DNA from 2 places in the Corynebacterium minutissimum genome. Region 1 is predicted to be linked to the other one. Evidence: riboswitches for the same ligand, from Rfam matches in the RefSeq annotation. Region 1 holds a riboswitch; the other holds the start of a gene.
What was found. A riboswitch is a leader RNA that binds a small molecule or an ion and turns the genes downstream of it on or off. The one in region 1 is predicted to bind thiamine pyrophosphate.
Positions count from the first base shown of each region.

Region 1 (7,715 bases):
CCAGAACTTCCCTCGACCGGTAGTGGCCGAGAAACTGATCAGACTTTTCATCTCAGACAAAGATGAAACCGTGGGTTAGATTACCACCAGCCTCCTGATCTGCCAAAATCCCCTGTGTGGCTACGTCCACTCCCAGGTGAGGTCGGCTTCGACCGCGATATCAGCAAAGTAATTCTTTTCCTGGTTCTCCCAGGTTTCGAACCATTCCTCATAAGCGGGGTCGCGCTCCAGTGCGCGTTTGCGGCGCTGCTCACGCGGCCCATCAATGCGGACAGTCACGACGGATCCGCGCTCTTTCGCCGCGGCAATATTTTCCGCGGTGACGGAACCAACGCCTTCCACGATGAGGTCATCGCGCGCGTCAAGGCTGGCCCAATCCTTCGGCGCATTGGTATCCCAATCCCAGCGCCAGTAGCCCGGGTTGTTCTCCCGCAGAACCTGTTCAGCAACCATGACGGAACCGGCCTCCAGCCCACGCCAGCCGGGGTAGAACTCATCGAGGTGAACCACGCGCCAGCCTGTACGTTCCGCCAAGGCCACTGAGGTCCACGTTTTGCCGGCGCCTGAGGGACCGTCAATCAGTACGGTTACTGGCTTGAGCGGGCGTTTGCGGGAGGCGGAGAGCTTAACCACGTCCTCCAAGAGCCGTTCCATCTGGCTGTTGTAGTCAACGTCCTGGACGTCCTGTGTCTCCTGCATGTGTTTTCTTTTCACCACTTCTGGGTTTGCGTGTGCAGTCTCGGTGTCGTGGAGGCTTTAGAGACCGAAGAACCTCCACGAACCACTTAGCACCGAAACTACCACCGGAAGTGCAGCGAGGATCACACCCGCGGCCATCACCAGCCAGTCTCGTTGCACAAGACGCGAAGGGCGGGCCCATGTGCGCTGGCCACCGCCGGGCGGAGTACGGCCGAATCCGCGCGCCTCCATCGCCGTGGCAAGCTTGCCGCCGCGGCGCAGGGCAAGAACAAGCAACCCGAAGGACATGGTGATGAGGTGCTTGATGCGACCTTCATCCGTCAGTCCACGCGCGCGCCGCGCCATGGCGAGGAACTGCCAATCCGACTTAAACAGCGTCATCATGCGCACGCCGGCCACGGCACCAATGACGAAGCGGGACGGCAGCTTGAGGATTTGGGAGAGGGCGTCGCCCAGCTCAGTGGGATCGATAGCGCGCGCGAGCACCACCATGGGCAGCGCCACCGCAAAGACTCGCAGGGTAATGGCGATGGCAAGCTCAATCGAGTTATCGCTCACCGTAATGAGCCACAGTGTGAAGTATTCGCGCCCACCCGGGGCACCGTAGAGCAGCATGGAAATGCCAGAAATCGGAGCGATAAGGAAAAGGAACCAGCCCGCCTTCAGCATGCGCAGCCACGACACCCCACACAGCGGGGCAACGAGCATGGTCAGCGCCAGTGACACTCCCCCGAAAACCACGTCCACGGAGAGCAACAATGGGGTGACCCACACGAACATGAGGAAGATGCGTGTCAGCGGATTAACTCCGCTCAAGAGGCCGGCAGAAGGCGGGCCCTTTGTACTCACCGAGGAGGGACGAGACGAAGAAAGATTAGCCACGGGTCACCTCCACACGGTGATCGCCGAGGGCGGAAATAAAGAGCGGGTCATGCGTCACGGAGGCAATCGTCGTTCCCTCATCGGCCATGCGGCGCAGCAGCCACACCAGCTCGCTGAAGGTGTGGGGATCTTGGCCGAAGGTGGGTTCGTCGAGCAGCAGCACCTCCGGCGCACTCACCAGTGCCGTAGCTACGGACAGACGGCGCTTCTCCCCTCCCGACAACGTGAACGGGTTGGCGTTGAGGAGGTGCCCCAAGCGGAGGGACTCGACCAGCTCGGCAATGTGCGCCTCGGGGACTTCACGACGCATAACTTTCGGTCCCACGCGCAGCTCCTCAGCCACCGTGCGGGCGACGAACTGGTGCTCGGGGTTCTGGAAGACGAAACCGATGCGGTCAGCGAGCTCCCTAGACTTCCACTCCAAGGGTGAGCCCTTCAGACCACGCCGCACGAAGTCCGCGACCCCAATCTCACCCGACTCCGCAGGAAGGAGCCCAGCCACGGTCATCATCCACGTGGTCTTACCCGCACCATTCGGCCCCGTGATCACCGTTGACGCACCGCGCGGCAGCTCAAAACTGCGCGGCGGGCCGAAGCGCGTGACCAGATCGGTGCTCCACAGGGCGGGTTCGCTGTGCTTGGCGACGCCCCTCGCGTTCGGCAAATCAGTAACTGCGCGGTTCGCCACGACGCTGTCAAGCGGCCCATCCGCCACGATGCGCCCGTCCTTGAGCTCAATAGCTCGGTCCAGCACGCCTTTCCACGCGGCGTGCTGGTGCTCGACCACGATGAGGGTAGCTCCGGTGCGCTCCACCATGGTGGAAACGGCTTCGATGACATCGCGCGCACCTTCCGGGTCCAGGTTCGCCGTGGGCTCGTCGAGCAGAACGACGCCCGCGCCCATCGCAATCACACCCGCCAAGGCCAGGCGCTGCTTCTGCCCGCCGGAGAGCCGTTCGGTAGGAAAGTCGAGGTCAACATAAGGCCCCACAATCTCGAGCGCGGCGGTCACGCGCTGCCAGATCTCCTCGCGGGGGTAAGCCAGATTCTCGCAGCCAAAAGCCACGTCATCGCCCACGCGTGCAGCAATCACCTGGGAATCCGGGTCCTGGAGCACCAAACCCACCGGGATGGTACGGCCGGGCTGCTCAACATTTCCTTCAGCACCCTCGAGAAGAATCTCCCCCACACGAGTTCCTTCATCATCTCCACCGAGCACGCCAGCAATGGCAGCCAACAGCGTGGATTTGCCCGAACCGGAATCGCCGCACAGCAGCACCTTCTCCCCCGGTTCAATGACAAAGTCAATATCCGCTAGGGCTGCCGCGGCGCGGCCCGCATGGGTCCAGCCGTAGCCGCGGGCCGTAACCTTCGTGGCCCCCGCAGCACTTACCTCACTCATACTGCGAAAATAACCTCACCAGCACTCCGCTATTGACCTCACCAGCACTCCGCAACTAGGCGGAATGCTGTTCACGGCCAACCGCGAAGCGATCCAGCGCGCCTGTCTTCGCCAGCGCCTTGACTACAAAGAAGCCCACCGCACCGGCCAAAATCGATCCGGAGATACTCAGGGTGACGAAGTAGATGATGTTGAACTGCAGGGTCTTGCCTAGGTTTCCGGAGGTAAACAGCTCCAGCACGAATGCGCCCCAGCCGGCCGCCATACCGCCGAGCATGGCAACGCCCAGACCAAAGCGGCGGTAGAGGAAGATGGCGAGGACGATCTCCACGCCAATGCCCTGCGCAATACCCGAATACAAAGTACTAATACCCCACTGCGAGCCCAGTACAGCAGAGACGATCGCAGCAAGCAGCTCGACGTAGAGTGCTGCACCCGGCTTGCGGATGACGAGGCCACCGATGACACCACCAATCAGCCAGATACCCGTGGCAATACCACCAAGTCCCGGCGTGAACGCATCCATGGCTTGGAACCAGGCGTAGCCCACCGTGTTCCACACCAGGAACACGAAACCACAGGCTACACCCAATACGGATGCCACCACGATGTCCACGATGCGCCAGTTCAGGCTCCGCGGTGCAGCGCCAGAAACACCTGCACCGGACGTGGATACAGAATTCATTTTTCCTCCCTCTCGCCGGCATTACCCGGATCAGGTTCAACGGTTCGCCGCTACCTTGGCGGCATCTCAGCCTCCTCCCGGGCGCTGCGAAGCAGCATGCAGACAGGAAGCACCCGTGACGATGTGCAGTTGAAAGCGGCGAGCTCTTCACAGTGCTGCCACAGAAAGCTTAAAAGCAGTGACAGCTTAGCAAGCAGCCCCGATAAGGGCACATCCAGCACCTTCAGCACTCCCACGCAATACAATGGAGATAGCGGCGCACACCACATCAGGAAATAAAGGAGACATCCGCCATGCGAGCTATCAAAGCTATTCTCACGATCTTAGGGATTATTCTCCTGTGCTTGGTCCTCCTGATCGCGGGTGTATGGATTGCCCGTTCCATCAACACCAATCGTTATGCAATCCCCGAAAACCCCGAGGGCGGGGATGATCGAATTCTCAGCGAGAACGGCGTGGAGAAAATCAACGGCGACTACATGAAGGGGTTCCACCTCTCGCCGCTTGGTGACGCCCACCCCGGCACGGTCGTCGTCTTCGGTGGCTCCGACGGCGGCGCCAACGTGGAACAGGCTCAACTCCTCCGCGATAACGGCTACGATGTGCTCGACCTCTACTTCTTTGGACAACCCGGCCAAAAGGAATTTATTGATGAAGTCCCACTCGAATTCTTTGATGAGGTCATTGCCTATGCCAACGAGAAGGGCAATGGTGTTCAACCGCTGACCGTCATCGGCACCTCAAAGGGCGCGGAGCTCACTGCAAACTTGGCGGCTCGTTACCCAGAGATCAGCAACATTGTGCTCTACACCCCTGCGGATCACACGTACGGCAACCTCAACTACCAGCGTGATAGCGGCACACGGAGCAGCTTTACATGGAAGGGCGAACCCGTCCCCTTTGCTGCTGAGCAGGGACCCGAGTTTGGCAAATTTGCTGCTGAGCAGGGAGCCGAGTTTGGCAAACTCATGACACGCTTGGCCCTTGGTCTGCCGGTGTCCTATCGCGCTGGCTATGAAGCCATCGCCGCCGCTGCCGACCCAGAAACCGTCATTGACCTCAGCCAGTTCGATGGTCATGGACTCCTCTTCGCCGGGACGGAGGACGCAATGTGGCAAGCCGATGTCGCCGCCAAGGCTCTGAGCGAGCAGAACGACGACCTTGAACCTCACATCTACGAGGGCGCCGGCCACCTTTTTCACGAGAACATTGATGAGCTCGTCGGCCCCTCCTGGGAGGTCATGATGGGTGGCACGGTGGCGGCCAACCGTGAGGCCAAGCGCGATTCTGACGAGGTCCTCCTTAACAGCCTTGCGCAATGGCACGGCCCAGCCCCCGCGGCCCCGTAAAACTGCGCAGTGCCCCGCCGTGGTCTCTGACCCCCACGGCGGGGCACACTGAGGCCGGCCCTTAGTGCACCGACCCCCAAGGGGACTCTCGCCTACTGCTTAAGGAAAGGAAAAGCTTCATCGCGAGCCCCCAAGCCTGGATAGAGATGCTAGTGCGGTCGTGTGCGCAGCCAACTCTCTGTATGAACAAAATGACTATTAACTTATCCTTCGCTCAGGTTAATGAGATGGGCGTTCAGGCGCAACTTAACACCGTTAACCAGCGATATTGAGGAAGCTCAGCCCGAAAGGGTGGAAATCTTCCTTAAGAAGAAATAAGAACTAGCCGAACGAACAACTCGCCCATGCTCGCTGATGGTAAAAGACCCGATTCCCCACCTGCTCCACTGTGGCAGGTGGGGAATCGGGTCTTTAGCGGTGAGTGTTTTTCGCCTCTCACTTCAGAATCGAAGCCTTAGTAGGTGTAGTCCTCCTCCAGCGGCACGGAAGCGCCGGTGAACTCACCGAAGCCATCGTCGCCGTAGATGGAGTCACCGTAGGTCGGGATGGAGTACGCAGCGTTGCGTGCGGCCTCAGTCGGCTTAACGCTGATGTTGCGGTAGCGGGAAATGCCGGTACCGGCCGGGATCAGCTTACCGATGATGACGTTCTCCTTCAGGCCAATGAGCTGATCCGAGCGCTTGTTGATGGCGGCGTCGGTAAGCACGCGCGTGGTCTCCTGGAAGGAAGCCGCAGACAGCCAGGACTCGGTAGCCAGAGAGGCCTTGGTGATACCCATGATCTCACTACGCAGCTGAGCCGGCTGACCACCCTCAGCAACCTGAGCAGCATTAACCTGCTTAGCCTCAGAAAGGTCAATAAGGTTACCCGGCAGCAAGTCCGTGGTACCCGCGTCGATGACGGTACCGCGACGCAACATCTGGCGAATGATGATCTCGATGTGCTTGTCGTGGATAGCCACACCCTGTGCACGGTAAACAGCCTGGACCTCGTCGATGAGGTGCTTCTCCACACCACGACGGCCAAGGACCTCCAGCACGTCGTGCGGATCAGCAGCACCGCGCATCAGACGGTCACCGGTCTCCACGTGGTCGCCATCGCGCAGGGAGCGCTCAATCATGGCATCCGGGTTGGACTCCATCGGGCGGCGGACCTGAGCCAGGCCCTGGCGCTTCGACAGCTTCTCATAGACCACGTTGTCAGAGCCATCATCCGGGGTGATGGTCAGGGTCCAGAAGTTACCCTCATCCGACAGGGACACGGTGCCGTCGACAGAAGCGATCGGTGCGCGGTTCTTCGGGTTGCGGGCCTCGAAGAGCTCCTGAACACGCGGCAGACCACCGGTAATATCGCCACCGACACCACCCTGGTGGAAGGTACGCATGGTCAGCTGGGTACCCGGCTCACCAATGGACTGTGCGGCCACGATGCCGACTGCCTCGCCGATGTCGACCAGCTGGCCGGAGGCCATGGACTTGCCGTAGCACTTCGCACAGACACCAGCCGGGGTCTGGCAGGTCAGCACGGAGCGGACCTTGATCTCCAGAACGCCAGCGTTGACGATCTTGCGGCTGAGCTCCTCAGTGAGGTCGGCGCCAGCCTCAGCGATAACCTCGCCGTTCTCATCCTTGACGTCGCCAGCGACGACGCGACCAGATGCGGAGGTCTCCCACAGCTCGTGCAGGTCGTAGGAACCTTCGGCGATCTCGACGCCGAGCGGGACGCGCACACCCTGACGGGTGCCACAGTCTTCCTCGCGGACGATGACATCCTGTGCCACGTCCACAAGACGACGGGTGAGGTAGCCGGAGTCGGCGGTACGCAGAGCGGTATCCGCCAGGCCCTTACGGGAACCGTGGGAGTTGTTGAAGTACTCCAGAACCGACAGGCCCTCACGGAAGGAGGTCTTAATCGGACGGGTGATGTAGTCACCCTTGGAGTTCACAACCATGCCCTTCATACCGGCCAGGGTCCAGATCTGACGCATGTTACCCGCAGCACCGGACTTCACGATCATCGGAATCGGGTTGTCATCCGGGTACATGTTCTCGACGGCCTCACCGACGGTATCGGTAGCATCCTTCCACAGCTCAACGAGGCGGTCGTAGCGCTCGCGCTCGGTAAGAGCACCCTGCTCCCAGTACTTGCGCTCGATGCGCTCTGCTTCCTTCTCGTAGGACTCGAGCACCTCATGCTTGTTCGGGAGAACCAGAACGTCATCCATGGTGATGGTCACGCCAGAACGGGTGGCCCAGTAGAAGCCAGCGTCCTTCATCTTGTCCAGAACCTGGGCAACGGTGATCATCGGGTACTTCGCGGCGAGGTCATTAATGACGTCACCGAGCAGCATCTTGTTGCCAGCACCGCCCTTACGGACCATGACGCCCTCAAGGTACGGGTAGTTCCATGGCAGCAGGTCGTTGAACATGATGCGGCCCAGGGTGGTCTCCGCCATCCAGGCCTGGCCCTTCTGCCAACCATCCGGGAAGTGCTCGGCCTCGATATCTGCCGGCGGACGCAGGTGGGAGATGCGCACCTTGATCGGGGCCTGCAGGCCCAGCACACCGCGGTCACGAGCCATGATGGCCTCCGCGTAGGAGGAGTAGACACCCTGTGCAGGCTGGTCCTCGGTAGCTTCACGGTAACGTCCCGCGCCACCGATCTCGTCCTCGCCCTTGTCCATGGTGAGGTAGTAGAG
Region 1 is NZ_CP069533.1:1,666,439-1,674,153, reverse strand. It holds gene I6J26_RS07760 (isopentenyl transferase family protein) at 121-699, opposite strand; gene I6J26_RS07755 (energy-coupling factor transporter transmembrane component T family protein) at 757-1,479, opposite strand; gene I6J26_RS07750 (ABC transporter ATP-binding protein) at 1,574-2,983, opposite strand; gene I6J26_RS07745 (ECF transporter S component) at 3,039-3,668, opposite strand; TPP riboswitch at 3,658-3,795, opposite strand; gene I6J26_RS07740 (acyl-CoA thioester hydrolase/BAAT C-terminal domain-containing protein) at 3,962-5,017, shown strand; gene I6J26_RS07735 (DNA-directed RNA polymerase subunit beta') at 5,472-7,715, opposite strand, start outside.

Region 2 (7,715 bases), 1.3 Mb from region 1:
AGATTGATAGTCAGCCAGCTCAACAAGGTGCTGGGCATCCGCCCGGTCAGCGGCGACGACGAAGGTGCCTTCATCACGGTAGCCGGTGGGAACCTCCGTGTGGGATGCCACCAGATCGATAAGTTCCGGGTACCACTCGCCGGAGGCGCGCATCAAGGGAAAGAGCGGATCCTGCTGGTACACCACCTCTGCAGTGGGGGCGAGCATTCCTCCGGCGAAGTGCGTGGCTCCGGAAGCCGGCGCAGGATCCAGCACGGTGACCTCGTGACCCCGGGAAGCCAGCTCCACTGCGGTGGCTAGGCCCACTACACCTGCGCCGACAATGATGACGGAAGAATCAGTGGCGGTACTCATCGCGTACCTTCATCGAAGCCGGACAACAGCTCGCGGCAGTAGGCTTCTGGGTCATCGGCATGCATGATGCCGCGCACGACAGCTAGGCCGGCCACGCCGGTCGCAGCCAAGTCCGCAGCATCGTTAGCGGTGACATCCCCGATGGCCACGAGGGGAACGCGGGAGAGCTTCACCAGTTCCGGGTAGGCGCCCAGACCCAGCGGCGGGCGGCCGGAGTTCTTCGTTGGGGTGGCACGGAAGGGGCCGCAACCGATGTAGTCAATATACTCAGCCACCTCGTTGGCGGCCGCGACAAGCTCGCGGGTGCCCGTGGTTAGCCCGATGATCGCCTCTGGCCCTAACAGTGCGCGGGCGGCTGCCACGGGCAGATCGTCTTGACCAAGGTGCACGCCGTGGATTGCTTCGCCGTCGTGGCGTAGGGCGAGGGCGACGTCCACGCGGTCGTCGATAAGCACACGCGTTTCTGGATTGGCCTGTGCCACCGCACGCGCCACGTCGCGGCCCAACAGGTAGAGGTCGCGGGCAGAAATCGGCTTAGAACGTACCTGCACGACCCCCGCCCCGCCGCGCGCTGCGGCAGTCGCGATGCGAACGACGTCCGCATGCGAGCCTGCGCCCGTGACGAAGTAACAGCGAAGATCAGGCATTGACGCCGTCTTCCTCGTGGTACAGCTGCGAACCCTGCGCCTTAAACTCCTTCGACTTGCGCTCCTCACCTGCGCGGGCAGCAGCGATAACGTCAGGATCGACGGAGCCTTGGCCCGGGAAGCTGGGCATGCCGAGGGAATCGGAGAAGGTATCGCGAATATCCTGACTGATACGCATCGAGCAGAACTTCGGGCCGCACATCGAGCAGAAATGCGCGGTCTTCGCCGGCTCCGCGGGCAAGGTCTCATCGTGGTAGGCCTGCGCGGTGTCCGGGTCCAGCGAGAGCGCGAACTGATCGTGCCAGCGGAACTCGAAGCGGGCCTTACTCATCGCATCATCCCAAGCGCGTGCACCCGGGTGGCCCTTGGCCACGTCGGCAGCATGGGCAGCCAACTTGTATGTAATGACACCGGTCTTGACGTCGTCACGGTTAGGCAGGCCCAGGTGCTCCTTCGGGGTGACGTAGCACAGCATGGCCGTACCTCCCATGGCGATGTTCGCCGCACCGATGGCGGAGGTGATGTGGTCATAGCCCGGCGCGATATCAGTGACTAGTGGGCCCAGCGTGTAGAAGGGAGCATCAGAAGCCCAGTCTTGCTCCAGTTCGTTGTTTTCCTGAATCATGTTGAGCGGCACGTGGCCCGGGCCTTCCACCATGACCTGGACGTCATACTCCCAGGCGCGCCGGGTGAGCTCGCCGATAGTCTTGAGCTCAGCGAACTGGGCAGTGTCGTTGGCGTCCGCCAGCGAACCCGGGCGCAGACCATCGCCAAGGGAGAAAGCGACGTCGTAGCGCGCGAAAATCTCGCAGAGCTCGTCGAAGTTTTCATAGAGGAAGGACTCCTTGTGGTGTGCCAGGCACCAGCCCGCCATGATGGAACCACCGCGGGAGACAATGCCCGTCACGCGGTCCGTGGTCAGTGGCACGTAAGGCAGCAGCACACCGGCGTGGATGGTCATGTAGTCCACGCCCTGCTCGCATTGCTCGATGACGGTATCACGGAAAATTTCCCAGGTGAGGTCCTCCGCCACGCCGTTCACCTTCTCCAGGGCCTGGTAGATGGGCACGGTTCCGATCGGGACGGGAGAGTTGCGCAGAATCCACTCGCGGGTGGTGTGGATGTCATCGCCGGTGGAAAGGTCCATGACCGTGTCCGCGCCCCAGCGCGTGGCCCAGCGCAGCTTGGAGACTTCCTCAGCGATGGAGGACGTTACCGCGGAGTTGCCGATGTTGGCGTTGATCTTGGTGAGGAACTTGCGGCCGATAATCATCGGCTCAGACTCCGGGTGGTTGACGTTGTTAGGCAGGATGGCACGCCCGCGCGCGATTTCGGAGCGAACAAACTCCGGCTCGCAGTGCTCACGCAGGGCCACGAACTCCATCTCCTTGGTGATGATGCCCTGGCGTGCGTAGTGCATCTGGGTGACGCGCTTGCCTTCCTTCGCGCGCAGAGGCTGGCGCCGCTCGCCCTTCCACTCCTGGGAAGCAGCACCGCGGCGCTCAGCGGAGCGTCCGTCATCGGCCAAGTTGCGGGCGCGGCCCTCATAGGACTCCACATCGCCGCGCTCGGCAATCCACTCTGCGCGCAGTGCCGGAAGGCCTACCTCAGGTTCACACTCCGGGCCACGGGTGCGGTAGACGCGGAAAGGCTCGTTGGGGCCGGTGGGGGAATCATCCAGCTGGATTTCCGTCTCAGGCACCTCAAGGCCCTTCTCCCGGATGGGGGAGTAGGAGTGCTTGGGGTGGATCTCCCCGGAGTCGGAGGACTGGATAGGGGTATGGGTAGCCGTCATGGCTGCTCCTCTCTTCCTTCGCTGGTGCTAACCAGACAGGTTCGAACGGTGCAGGCGCGGTGTCAGCGCCACTCTCAGCCCACTTCCCGTGGGCACCCGTGGGGTATCAGTGCGTTTCCCACCATAGAGGGTAAATCCCAGCCGTGTCAGGCGTTTGGAACAATTTGGCCGGTGGGGGTGAGGTATGGAAAGATGACGTTGTTCTATGTAACAGGCACGAACCGGTCAGCTACCGAAAAGTAGCGCTAGGGTCCTCTGTCTTAAACTGAAAAGGAAAGCATTCAATGGCAAACCTCATTGACAAGGTTGACGCAGCACAGCTGCGTGACGATATCCCGTCCTTCCGCCCGGGCGACACTCTCGACGTCAACGTCAAGGTTATCGAGGGCAGCACCGAGCGTACCCAGCTCTTCAAGGGCGTCTGCATCCGCCGCCAGGGCGACGGCATCCGCGAGACCTTCACCGTCCGCAAGGTCTCCTTCGGCATCGGTGTGGAGCGTACCTTCCCGGTTCACTCCCCGAACATCGCCTCCATCGAGGTAGTTCGCCGCGGCCGCGTTCGCCGCGCCAAGCTGTACTACCTGCGCGACCTGCGCGGCAAGAAGGCCCGCATCAAGGAGCGTCGCTAGTTCTAGCTGCTCAGTAGCCCTCCGCTTCCCACCGTTTCTCATGGGTAAGGCGGAGGGCTTTGTGCTTTACAACGCTGCTCCTGCCGAGCCACATACCGAGGATGTCGTTGCACATTGCTAGGATTTAGCGCGTGGATAAAGACAAGGACATGACTGAAGGTGTCTCTGAGAATCTCACTGACGGTGTCACCAGCGGTGAGCAGGGCGCAGAGAAGAACGTGGATGCGGCGGTAGGGGGGACGTCGCCAAGCACTGCACTGCCTGCGAAGGAGCAGGAGAAAGAAAAGAAGCAGATGCCGTGGTTCCTGGAGACCGTCATCGTCGTGGTCTGCGTACTCGCGGTGGTCGGTGTGTTCCAGAACTTTGTGGGCCGCCAGTACGTCATCCCTTCGGGTTCGATGGAGCCGACCCTGCATGGCTGTGCCGGCTGCAACAATGACCGTATTTTCACCGAGAAGGTCTCCTATTACGGTGACAAAACCCCAGAGCCGGGTGATGTTGTGGTCTTCAAGGGCACCGAGGATTGGGATACCAACTGGCAATCCCCGCGCTCGGATAACCCGGTGATTCACCGTATTCAGGATGCTTTGAGCTATGTCTCGCTTACCCCGCCGGATGAAAACACCTTGGTCAAGCGCGTCATCGCTACCGGTGGGCAGACTGTGTCCTGCCAGGAGGGCGACCCAGCCGTCATGGTAGATGGCAAGCCCATTGAGCAGGACTATGTTCAGGACCCGCCCACCTACCAGGTGGACGAAACTACCGGTTCCTATGCCTGCGGCGGTGCTTACTTTGGTCCGGTGACCGTACCGGAAGGCAATATCTGGGTGATGGGTGATAACCGCACGGCATCGGCGGACTCGCGCTACCACATGCAGGATGAGTACCAGGGCACCATCCCCCTGGAGAACGTGCGCGGCAAGGTCATGTTCGTCTTCTTCCCCTTCAACCGTATCGGTGGGGTCGATGACCCGGACATCCAGTCCTAGCCCCAGCCCGGAAGCCACGCGCCTGCGCACACGTGATGTGCTGTGGGCGCTTGCGGTGACCTTTGCTGTGTTGGCTCTCATCCAAGCCTTTGTGGGGCGGATGTACCTTATCCCGTCGTCATCTATGGAACCGACCCTGCATGGCTGCCCTGGGTGCGCGAACGACCGCATCGTCGTGCAGAAGGTCAGCTACTATTTCTCTGACCCGCAACCGGGAGACGTCGTGGTCTTTTCCGGACCAGATTCGTGGAATACCTCGTTTGACGTCGCACGTTCCCGCAACGTTGTCGTGCGTGGGCTGCAAAACCTTGGTGCTGTGGTGGGGCTGGTGCCCAACGGTGACAACATCCTGGTCAAACGTGTCATTGCCACCGGCGGGCAGACCGTGTCCTGCGAGGAAGGCGATCCTGCCGTCATGGTCGACGGGCATGCAACGAGCCAGGATTTTGTCCTTGACCCTCCAGAGATTCCCATCGATAGTAGCGGGGCCTCACAAGCGTGCGGCGGTGCCTACTTTGGTCCGGTTACGGTACCGGACGGGCACCTGTGGGTTATGGGGGATAACCGCACCAATTCCCTCGACTCCCGCGCGCATCTGGGCGATAAGCTGCAGGGCACCATCCCCGTCGAGAATGTGCGTGGCAAAGTCGAAGCCGTGGTTCTGCCGGTGAGCCGCGCGCATCCTATCGACCATCCAGAGCTATGAGGCGGCTGAAGCAAAAGCGGACGTATGAGGTGGCGTTAACAAAAGCGGGCCTAGGTCCGGTAGCGGGCGTGGATGAAGCTGGGCGAGGGGCCTGCTGTGGGCCGGTGACCATTGCTGCCTGCATCCTTCCGGAACGTATCCTTCCGGGGCTCGAGCGTCTTGATGATTCCAAGAAACTGAGCCCTGTTGCACGTGCCCAGTTGGAACCGATCATTAAACGACGGTCTCTAGCTTGGTCCGTGGTGCACATTGAGGCTCGTGACATCGACACGTTTGGGATCCAACACGCCAATGTGTCCGGGATGCGCCGCGCGGTGGCGCAGTTGGAGGTCCGTCCGGGCTATGTGCTTACCGACGCCCTCCGAGTCCCCGGCATCCCTTCCCCGCAGTTGCCGATCGTCGGTGGTGATACCGCAGCGCGATGTATAGCAGCAGCGAGTATCTTGGCCAAGGTTTCCCGGGACCGTCTCATGGCGGAACTTGAGCAGCGCTACCCGGGCTACGGGCTGGGCAGTCACAAGGGATATGGCACCGTCGCGCACCAGGAGGCTATTGCTCTTTTGGGGGCAACACCGGAACACCGGATGAGTTATCGCAATGTTGCTGGCGCTCATGCGGACTTCCTTGCGCGCGCCTGAGCACGTCAGCGCTGTGTGGGAAGTAAGCTGAGGCACGTTCTGTCACAACACGTGACAACCACCGGAGACGTGAGCGAAGGAGAAGCACACCGTGAGCGCTGAGGAACTCGATAACTACGAGGCTGAAGTCGAGCTGTCGCTGTACCGCGAGTACCGCGATGTGGTCAGCCAATTCTCCTATGTGGTGGAGACCGAACGCAGGTTTTACCTGGCCAACGCCGTCGAACTTATCCCACACACGTCTGGACCTGATGTCTATTACGAGGTGCGCATGTCGGATGCGTGGGTCTGGGATATGTATCGCTCCGCACGTTTCGTGCGCTACGTCCGCGTTATCACCTACAAGGACGTCAACATCGAGGAGCTGGACAAGCCGGACTTTGTGCTTCCGGACTAGCCCAGGCTGTGGATAACCCTGAGGGGGTGGGGTGACCCCGGACTCGTTATCCACAAATATGCCGTGTGGGGCTGCAGACCCCTCGTCAGGAGCTAGGTACCTGAGGTGTTCTGGATAGTGCCGTGAGGTCCACGGCACGAGGACTGGGCTTGTGTCGTGCTTGCGGCGTGTAGAAAGCACGACCATTCCAAGGAGCACCTCCATGACCAGACCTTCAGCATCATCTACTCGCACAGGGACACTGACTACGCCCGCTGCGGGCCAGACCATCCGCCCCCAAGACGCCTTAGGGCGTGCGGGTGAAAAATTCGCCGCCGACTTCTACCGGGCACGCGGCAGCCAAGTAATAGCTGCGAACGTGCAGTACTCCGTAGGGGAGATAGATCTCGTTGTGCGCGAGCGGGATGGAACAATTGTCTTCGTCGAGGTTAAGACCCGTGCTACCCGCAATTACGGAGTTGCAGAGGCAGTGACGAAGCGCAAACTGCAGCGCCTGCGCAAGGCTGCCGCCTACTGGTTGGATGGCAAGCCGCTTTCCGACGTCCGCTTTGACGTCCTCGGCCTTGTGCAATCCGGCGCTGACTTCGATGTGGAGTACTTTCAGGGGGTGGAGCATGGCTCTCGGTAGGTGCGACACGATTGCACTTGATGGCGTACTTGCCAAAGTCGTTGAGGTGGAGGCCAATGTCGGGCCAGGACTCCCGGGAGTACACGTGGTGGGCTTGGGCGATGCCGCGATTTCTGAGTCGCGCGACCGCATCCGCACAGCGGTGAGCAACTCTCACTTGCCCTGGCCCAAGACCAAAGTCGTGGTGTCGATGTCCCCGGCGTCGCTGCCCAAGGCTGGAGCCCATTTCGACTTGCCCATGGCACTTGCCATTCTGGCAGCGGGACAGCCGGACAATAACCGGCTCACCGGGACTATCGTGCTGGGGGAGCTGGGACTTGATGGCCGCGTGCGTCCAGTATCTGGCATCATCCCCGCGCTTCTGGCAGCGCGTTCACAAGGCTATGACACGCTCATCATCCCTCCCGGCAATGCGGCTGAAGCAGCACTTGTGCCGGGTATGCGGGTCCTTGTCGCGGAGACACTGTGGGATGCTTTTGCCTGGGCTTGTGGCAGCGATTGTCTTGCCGCAGCGGAGCTTGTTGCACGCGACGTCGTAGCGCTGCGCGAAGAGCCAGCCGACTTCAGCGAAGTGGCCGGCCAGAAGGAAGCTAAGTGGGCAGCAGAGGTCGCGGCAGCCGGCGGACATCACGTCATGATGGTCGGACCACCTGGGTCTGGAAAGTCCATGATTGCCTCCCGCTTGCCCAGCATTCTGCCGCGGTTGACTACCGACCAGTCAGTTGAAGCTACCGCTATTCATTCGGTGGCAGGCTCAGTGGGGACAGTCATTTCCCGGGCCCCCTTTATCGCCCCGCATGCCTCAGTGACCAGAGCCGCGCTTATTGGCGGCGGCTCGGGCCGCCCGCGGCCGGGCGCTGTGAGCCTAGCTCACCACGGGGTTCTCTTCCTGGATGAAGTTAGTGAGGTACCTGCCCAGGTGTTGGACGGCC
Region 2 is NZ_CP069533.1:361,262-368,976, reverse strand. It holds gene thiO (glycine oxidase ThiO) at 1-354, opposite strand, end outside; gene I6J26_RS01710 (thiamine phosphate synthase) at 351-1,001, opposite strand; gene thiC (phosphomethylpyrimidine synthase ThiC) at 994-2,796, opposite strand; TPP riboswitch at 2,792-2,906, opposite strand; gene rplS (50S ribosomal protein L19) at 3,081-3,425, shown strand; gene lepB (signal peptidase I) at 3,719-4,414, shown strand; gene lepB (signal peptidase I) at 4,392-5,120, shown strand; gene I6J26_RS01685 (ribonuclease HII) at 5,117-5,758, shown strand; gene I6J26_RS01680 (DUF2469 domain-containing protein) at 5,850-6,155, shown strand; gene I6J26_RS01675 (YraN family protein) at 6,358-6,783, shown strand; gene I6J26_RS01670 (YifB family Mg chelatase-like AAA ATPase) at 6,770-7,715, shown strand, end outside.
Region 2: another riboswitch for thiamine pyrophosphate. It lies ahead of thiC (phosphomethylpyrimidine synthase ThiC); the one in region 1 lies ahead of I6J26_RS07745 (ECF transporter S component).